Regions from separate parts of the Marinococcus tarijensis genome, predicted to be linked through region 2. Evidence: predicted binding sites of a transcription regulator. Region 2 holds the regulator's gene; the other holds the start of a gene.
What was found. The regulator NrdR, encoded in region 2, represses ribonucleotide reductase genes. The targets are predictions, from matches to a motif close to AACACNATATATNGTGTT.
Positions count from the first base shown of each region.

Region 1: nrdI (class Ib ribonucleoside-diphosphate reductase assembly flavoprotein NrdI) is a predicted target of NrdR. The motif match lies at 2,711-2,728, and genes of this name have one in related genera.

Region 1 covers NZ_JBQOJA010000006.1:10,562-14,990, forward strand. The annotation lists gene nrdF (class 1b ribonucleoside-diphosphate reductase subunit beta) at 1-181, opposite strand, end outside; gene nrdE (class 1b ribonucleoside-diphosphate reductase subunit alpha) at 200-2,254, opposite strand; gene nrdI (class Ib ribonucleoside-diphosphate reductase assembly flavoprotein NrdI) at 2,259-2,654, opposite strand; gene ACTTK7_RS04750 (redoxin domain-containing protein) at 3,087-3,704, opposite strand; gene ACTTK7_RS04755 (PepSY domain-containing protein) at 3,752-4,348, opposite strand.
Region 2 covers NZ_JBQOJA010000003.1:127,135-131,563, forward strand. The annotation lists gene dnaI (primosomal protein DnaI) at 1-226, opposite strand, end outside; gene ACTTK7_RS02825 (replication initiation and membrane attachment family protein) at 245-1,645, opposite strand; gene nrdR (transcriptional regulator NrdR) at 1,662-2,141, opposite strand; gene speD (adenosylmethionine decarboxylase) at 2,313-2,696, opposite strand; gene ACTTK7_RS02840 (glyceraldehyde-3-phosphate dehydrogenase) at 3,067-4,098, opposite strand; gene coaE (dephospho-CoA kinase) at 4,238-4,429, opposite strand, start outside.

The sequences.
Region 1 (4,429 bases), on a different contig from region 2:
CTGCGAGTACTTTCATATACGTGTCTTTTTCTTCATCGGATAAATATTTCCAGGTGAGCAGATCCCCGTTGAGCGATATTTCCTCTGGAAGCCAGAATTGTTTTACGTTCTGGCTGTAAAACATCTGCGTAAAGTCGTCGTCTTGTTTGGACCAGTCGGCTGCGTCAAATATTTGATTCATGGGGTGATGCTCCTTTCTTTACACGACGCAGGAGAGGCAGTCGTCCTGTCCTGTGTCTTTTGTCCGCGCATAGTAAATCGTCTTGATACCTTTATGATGGGCATAGAGATCAATTCGGTTCAGATCTCTTGTGGTGATGGTGTCACGCACAAAGAGAGTGAAGCTGATGCCCTGATCGATGTGCTCCTGGATAGCTGCGATCATATCCACTACGTTGAACATGTCCATGTCATATGCCGCTTTGTAGTAGAACCAATTATCCGGTGCGAGGCCAGGCATTGGGTAATACGTTTTCGAGTTTCCGTACGTCCGTTCTTCAATCCGCTCCATAATCGGCATAACAGAAGCAGTTGCCGACTGTACATAGGAAATGGAGCCGGTCGGCGCGATCGCCAGGCGGTAGCTGTGGAACAATCCGTGCGTCTGCACCTGCTTCATCAGCTCTTTCCAGTCTTCGGCATCCGGTATAGCCATGCCTTCAAACAGGTCCGCAATTTTAGCCGAGGATGGAAGGTAAGAACGATTCAGGTACTTGTCAAAGTAGGAGCCGTCAGCATAGCTGGATCCTTCGAAGCCGTAGAACGTTTCCCCTGTCTCTTTGGCCAGTTCCATCGAACGCTGGATAGAGTAGAAATTCACAGCCATAAAGAAGAAATCAGCGAATTCCCGTGCTTCTTCGCTTTCGTACGCGATATGATTTTGCGCCAGAAAGCCGTGCAGGTTCATCGCTCCGAGACCGATCGATTTCATCATCTGGTTGCCGCGGCGCACAGCCGGAGCGTTCGTAATATTGGTATGCGTTGCTACGTGGGTCAGCGAATCGGTGGCGAGCTTCACTGTATCCTTGATCGTTTTGTGCTTCATGACATTGGCAATGTTCAACGAACCAAGGTTGCAGGAAATATCGAGGCCGACTTCATCTTCCTCGCCGTAATCCGTATAGCTTGATACCTCAGACGCCTGAAGGACTTCAGAGCAAAGGTTGGAGAATTTTACTTTGGACACGTTATTCAGCGCGTGCGCCCGGTTAACGTTATCCTGGAACATCAGATAAGGATACCCGGATTCGGACCGGAGAATCGCCAGCTTTTCAAGCATGCGGCGGGCATTGACCTTGTCTTTTTTCACACGGTCGTCCTCGACGAGCTTGTCGTACATTTCACTCATATCCATTTCATCAAGATGCTCACCGTACGCCCGGTACACTGTATGCGGATAGAACAGATACATATCTTTATCCTGGCGGGCGAGTTCAACGAACTTATCCGGAATTACGACCCCGATTGATAATGTTTTAACACGCACATCTTCATCGGCCGAAATTTTCTTGGAGTCCAGGAAGTCGTGAATATCCCGGTGAAAAATATTTAAATACGCCGCGCCGGAGCCCTGGCGCTGCCCCATCTGATCTGCATAACGAAAAGCATTATCGAGCAGCTTCATTACGCCGACGACGCCTTTTGTCGCGTTTTCCACATCCTTAATGGCTTCGCCCTTCGCCCGGAGCTTCGATAGGTTCAGCGACACACCGCCGCCTACCTTGGACAGCTGCATGGAAATATCGACAGCCCGGGAGATGTCATTTAAAGAGTCGTTTACTTCAAGCAGGAAGCAGCTGACTAATTCTCCGCGCCGTTTTCTGCCGGCATTCAGGAACGTCGGGGTGCTCGGCTGATAATCCTGGCTCATCATCATTTCTGCAAACTGCTCAGCTTTCTCTGCATTTCCATTGCCGAAATAAAGGGCCACAACAGCCACCCGGTCTTCAAAGCGCTCAAGGATCATTTTCTGATCATTGGTTTTCAGCGCATAATCATTGTAGAATTTAAACGCACTCATGAATGACGGAAAACGGAATTTCTTTTCATAGCAAAGATTGTAGACGCGCTCAATTTCTTCAAATGAATACGCCTCGAGGAATTCTTTTTCATAAAAGTCATTTTCGAGCAGGTAGTCGAGCTTTTCTTTCAGATCGTGAAAGAAAACAGTGTGCTGATTGACGTATTGAATGAAGTATTGATAAACGGCTTCTTTGTCTTTTTCAAATTGAAAGGACCCGTCCTTTTGGAACATGATTTCATTGTTTAACTGGATCCAGTCGGTGGTTTGTGTTTGTTGCAACTTTCATCGCCTCCTCTGCGAAAATGGACACATCGTTTTTTGTTCCGCTCAGTTCGAATTTATGGAGTATGGGAACGTTGTAGTTAACTGCAATCTGATTGGCGCTTTTGGCGAAATTGTCTCCCCATACTTTGTTTCCACTCGATGCCACAGCAAGAAGCTGCTCTGCATGTTCTTCGAGAAATGCTTCGGTGGATTCCGGAATATTTCCAAATCCCTTCGTATAGGTGATAAGGATAAACGGTTCATCGATTTGTTCCGCTTCATTCAGACTGTACACCCGGTCAAACGGGATTTTTTCCGCAAAACGCTTCACGTTGCCCGTCATAGAATCAAAAATGATCGGTATCATCGAATCCCCTCCTTACTTTCTAAAATGTACGAATGCCTGTACACTTTTGCTATACCACTACTATATATGGTGTAATCATCTTTTTCAACATACATGATATAGATATTTTTCGTTTCATCCTCTTGACAATTAAAATCTCTGCCATACTTCCTTATACTCCGCGATTCTACCCCTGTAATTGTGCACATTTTCTGACAGAAAAAATTTCAGTAAGTAAGGCCTGCTTCTATATCTAGTCGTTTTTAAAAACTGGCAGTGTCTGTAATACTACATACGGACATGCATTTAGTCCAGCTCTCTACTTACGGCAGAGTAATTTTCGGTAAATTCTTGATACTTTCAGCATACAGAAAAAATGCACTACGCAAACAAAAGCAGCCCGCGCCTTCGCGGACTGCCTTTCCATATTTCATCGCCTTTTCAGGCGGTGTTTTACCGTTCTTTCAATTGAATAAGCTCGTTGACGATCCAGTAGGGGTCCGGCCGGTCAGCATCCCAGGCAGAAACTGCCACGGTACCGTCCTGGTCGATGACATACGTTACATCTGCGGGACAGTACGAATGGTATCCGGCAGTCCGCAGGGCCGCTTTAACCTCCGGGACGTCCTGAAGCAGGTAATCGCGGCAGGAGATACACGCGTTGTACCAGGAGGCTGCCACATCATTTGTATCTGCAAGCACCTTTCCTGAGAAAGACATATACTGCAGCTCTTCCTGAAGCGCGGACACCTGCCCGCTGGCAGCTACTACAACCTGGGCGCCCATCTGCCGCAGCAGCGGTGAAGCCTCCTGGTAGCTTCGCAGCCGTTCTGTTTCTGCATGTATCCAGCCGCCAAAGCAGAACAGAAGCACTACCGGCCCCTGGAGGAGGAGCTGGTTTAACGTAACATTTTCCCCGTCCATGCCAGGCAGTGAGAATGCCGGTGCTCTCTCTCCCATTCTAAGTCCCGGGCAGACTCCCGGCCGTTTCTCCTGATGCCATTCGTTCCATAAGATGTTTTTTGCCCGGTGCAGCTGTGAATGCAGCACCTTTTCCCTCAGTAGTGCCATTCCTGGAAGACTCCTTTCGGACCCCGTTCATCTGTTGGTGTTAGTTTTTAATTGTCATCATCATCGTCGTCATCTTCAATATCCCTGGAAGCGATTGTACCGTCTGCATCATTTATGAAGAAATCACCTTCCTGTTCGTTCGTTTCCACCGAAAGGTCGTATCCGTTCTTTTCACGATCAAGCTCCCATTCGTTCAGCTCTCCGGACACTTCACCCATTCCCGAAGACACGATATCCTCTAAGCTGACACTGTCCCCGTCCTGAATCAACGTTTCTTCATTATCCTTATCATCATCGGTTTCTTTTTCGGTTACATTGCCGGAGAACGCGCCTACTTCAACATCGTATTCCTGTTCACCTTCAAGTTCTACATTGTATTTCTGATCTTCCATATCCAGTTCCAGCTCAACCGCCTGACCGCCCGTTTCCTCCTCAGCAATCATTACAGCTTCGTCGGCAGTAATTTTTTCTTCACCAGAACTGCTGTTGTTTTCGTTACTTTCTGCGGCTGTTTCTTCTGAAGATTTGTTTGAAGAGGTTTCTGCTTCCACGCCACTATTCATGGTCGTGTAAGCTCCTGCACCAACAACTGCACCAAGCGCCGTGACCCCCGCCAGACTGCCTGCAAGTACTTTCTTTTTCATGGTCATTTCCCCCTTTATTTGTTGTTACACCCTTACTATAAAGGCCCGACATGAGAATATTCCTATAAGAAAATGAGAAAT
Region 2 (4,429 bases):
TCGGGCAGTTTTCAAGCCCCGGACAGGCATCGCAGTTACTGCGCTCCCTTTTATACTCAAATAAAGCTGCCTTGTTTTTTTCGTACTCTTCCGCTGGTATGTGCGGATGACGGCGCTTGAAATCGATAACTCCCGGGTAGGCAAATACTTCTTTTTCAAGTCTGGCCATCCGTTCCTTCCAATCCTTATCCATCCATCTGTTCAACGAGGATCCGATCGAATCCATCCAGCCGCCTCCTTTCTTTTAACGGTTTGCTCTTTCCCGTCGTTCCTTCAGCATTTCTTCAAAGCGCTCTCTTTCCTTCGACAGCTGCTCCTGCGTGGAATTTTCACCTTCTGCCGGTTTGTTTTCCGCTTGCTCTTCTTTTTCCAGCCACTTAGGCAGCTTATCGTTTCGGACATAGCCCTGAGACCGCCTATTCGTATAATTGTTTTTAGGCGCCTGGCGTTCCTGCGCCTGCTTGTGTTCTTCTTTCGCTAGCTTCATGGCATCCTCTACGGTATGTACTTTTTTCCTTGTCCACTGGCCGGCAATTTTATACACAAGCGCTTTGCTTAATTTCATATTATTTTTCTTCATCACGTAATCTGTCAACACGTTCACGACTCCCGGGGATAAACGGTAGCTGAATAAAAGCTCCTCCACGAGATGGATATCCGACTCCGGCACAGTGGCTCCTTCGGCCACCGAACGAAGAAACGTGACGGGGGACGTCTGTTCATAAAACTGCTTCATCTGCTCCTGTTCAGACACCGGGCGGCTCTCTGCCGGCGCCGGATCCTGACGCTCTGTGCGGTTTCCGAGCGCAGGCGGGGCTGCTCCGTGCTCCATACGGTAATGATTTTTTGCCTTTTTACGCAGATCTTCTATATTTACTTCATCGTCTGCTGATAAGGACTCCTGAATCACTTTTCCCATATCAATAGGAGACAGCTGATACACAAAAGCAAGCCGGCGGACAGTCTGCTGCAGCGAAGGTGTTAGCAGCCGGGAGCTGTCGAGAAAGGAAGGAAGCGAAGCTTTTAGCAGTTCCATGTCGAATCCATTCTCTTCAAGCTGCAGACGCGACGGCTCACTGCCACCGACAAACTCTGTCCCTTCATCTGCCGGAGGCGGCTCGGAAGCCATTTCCGACGCATGCAGGGAAGCAAATACTTCATTGAACGAAGCCGTAATTTCTTCTGCTCCTTCAGGCACAGCTGAAATGCCAAAACGCTGGCGCAACTGAATGTATTTGTTTTTCCCAAGGCGGTTATATAAAAATACGCTTAACACATCATCCTGAAAAAAAGCGCGCGGCGACATGGGCGGCTGGATATCATACACAAATGTCTTATCCTGGGAGTGTGTTTCGAGTTCATAAACCCTGAGAAGCCCGATACCCTCAAGTAGGCGGCGGGCAGCGTAAATTTCATTTAAAGGCATCTGCAAAAAAGCCATCAGTTCATGATGGGTTGCTTCGGAGCTTTCATAGCAGTCTTTTTCCAGTTTATTCTGCAGAGTCTGGTAGAGAGCGATCGCTTTGCTTCCGACTAACGGCTGGTAGAGCATAGACATCGTCTTATCTGTGCTCTCGCTGAATTCTTTACTTGTGCGAACGTAGTACCCGTCCACCGGCTTTACTTCCATCCAATGCAGACTCAAAGCGCCGCCCTCCTTTTTATGATTTTGATGAATCCTCTTTATTTTCTTTATCAATCAGTTCTTTTAATTCATTGATGAATACATTTATATCACGAAACTGCCGGTAAACAGAAGCAAAACGGACATAAGCGATTTCATCAATATCCGCGAGCTCTTCCATGACAAGCTCCCCGGCTTCCTCACTTTTCACTTCTGTTCGTCCCTCTTCCCGCAGTTTATTTTCAACCCTCGAAACGATGCCCTCGAGCGTTTCCATTGGGATTGGCCGCTTTTCACAGGCCCTGATTAAGCCTCTCAGCATTTTTTCCCGGCTGAATTCCTCCCGGTTACCATTTTTTTTCACTACGACAAGCGGCAGTTCTTCCACAATTTCAAATGTGGTAAAGCGGTGGTGGCACGTATCACACTGACGCCGGCGCCGGATGGAACGGCCTTCATTGCTTGGCCTCGAATCCAATACACGTGTGCCATTGGAGTAGCATACAGGGCATTTCATTATTATCATCTCCAATTTGATGGGCGGTCTCTATTTTTATTGGTTCTATCATATCACATTCGCTCCTGACGGGAGGATGACAATTTGTGTATTTCTTTGAATCCCCTGTACTGCAGGCAATAAAAAACCGTTCAAGCAGCTACCTGTGCTTAAACGGTGTTCGTATGCGTATTATAAGGCATTTGCTTCCGGGCGCTCTACACGGATAGGCCCTGTGCCGCGGGGGATTTCTATTGTTTCTTCCGCTTCGGCACCGAGCGAACCGGCAATATATTTAGCGGCCGTGTTCGGATCAATATGATCTCCGCACGTATAAACATCGATACTTGCGTAGCCGTGTTCCGGAAAGCTGTGAATCGTTAAATGCGATTCTGAAATGATGACTACTCCGCTTACACCCTGCGGAGCGAATTTATGAAAAATCACTTCTCTTATCTCAGCGCCTGCTTTTAAAGCGGCGTTTACAAAGATACGTTCGATTGCATTTACATTGTTTAAAGTTTCTTCGTCACAACCCCAGAGCTCGGAAATGACATGGCGTCCCATTGTTTCCATGGTACGTTTCCCCCTTTGTTTCTTTTTATATCATTAGGTCGCTGTATTTTTATCGGCCCGTCACATTTTAAAGGCTACTCTGGGGGAAAGTTAGTCCAATTTGGCACTAACCCTTACAGTAACCGCTAGTATACCTGTATACGCCTGAAAACTGTGCATTTCTGCCGTTAAATTCAAGGACGCACAGGCACGAAATTCAGTATACGACGTTTATTTGCAATTTGCAACCAGTTTTCACATGCAGCATCTTTAAAGCTTTAATCCAGGGCTTAAATGCCTGTATATACTCCGTAACTTCTGTACATAATCCCCTTAGAGGATAAACAAAAAAGCGCCCCGCTCAAGGGACGCTTTCCCACATTAACGATTTTTAAAACGAAGCGACGGAGGAGTAGCCGACAGCTGGTTCCCCCACCATTTTTACGAGGTCCACTACCCGGCAGGAGTAGCCCCACTCATTATCGTACCATGCAAGCACTTTAACCTGGCGGTCGTTAATGACCATGGTGGAGAGAGCATCGATAATAGATGAATTTTCGTTTCCATTAAAGTCTGTTGATACGAGCGGATCCTCGCAGTAGGAAATAATGCCTTTTAATTTTTGTTCTGAAGCCGTTTTTAGCGTTTGATTGATCTCTTCCTCTGTTACCGGACGCTTCATATCAATGACCATGTCCACAAGCGATACGTTCGGTGTTGGCACCCGGAGAGCCATACCATTCATTTTTCCCTCCATGGAAGGAATCACCTCTGAAAGAGCTTTAGCTGCCCCGGTAGAGGTCGGGATAATCGACTGACCGCAGGCTCTTGCCCGGCGCAAATCTTTGTGGGGATTATCCATATTGTTCTGGTCATTGGTGTATGCATGCACAGTTGTTATTAAACCGCTTTCAATACCGATGTTATCCTCAAGCACCTTGACGACCGGCGCCAAACAGTTCGTCGTGCAGGAGGCGTTCGAGATTACGTGGTGACGTTCCGGATCGTAGTCCTCTTCGTTTACTCCCATTACGATGGTCTTATCGACTTCTTTGCCAGGAGCAGTCAACACTACTTTTTTCGCTCCGGCTTCTATATGCATTTCAGCGTCCGGGCCACGGTTGAATTTTCCCGTTGCTTCGACCACAATATCTACCCCCAGTTCTTCCCAGGGAAGTTCGAGGGGATTTCGGTTTTGAAGCAGCCGGATCCGCTTTCCGTCCACAATCATTTCGTCCCCTTCGGATTTCACGTCAAGCGGAAACGGACCGTGCACACTATCGTATTTCACTAAATGAGCCAGCGTTTCAGGAGGATACATGGCATTGATGGCTTTCACTTCAATTTCAGGGTCCATCATTGCCTTTCGAAAAACCATACGCCCAATTCGTCCGAAACCGTTGATCGCTATGCTTGTTTTCATTTAATATCCTCCTCTGGAAATATGTTATGCTTTTATAAGTAAAATCTAAAAATAGTATAACACATTGATAGCGTATTCTTGCAACCTATTTTTAAAAAATAACCACTTTCTTTTACGAAAAGTGGTTATCCAGACGTCTTTATTTTATTTTCCATTGATGGAGCAGCTCGTTTACCTGAGTTTTTGTTTCCTTCTCTGTCCCCGAATTATCGATAACTGCATCTGCCAGGTCTCTTTTTTCTTCGAGGGGCATTTGCGATTTGATTCTCGCGGCCGCATCCTCTTCTCCCCGGCCGTCACGCTCCACGAGCCGCTGTTTTTGTGTTGCTTC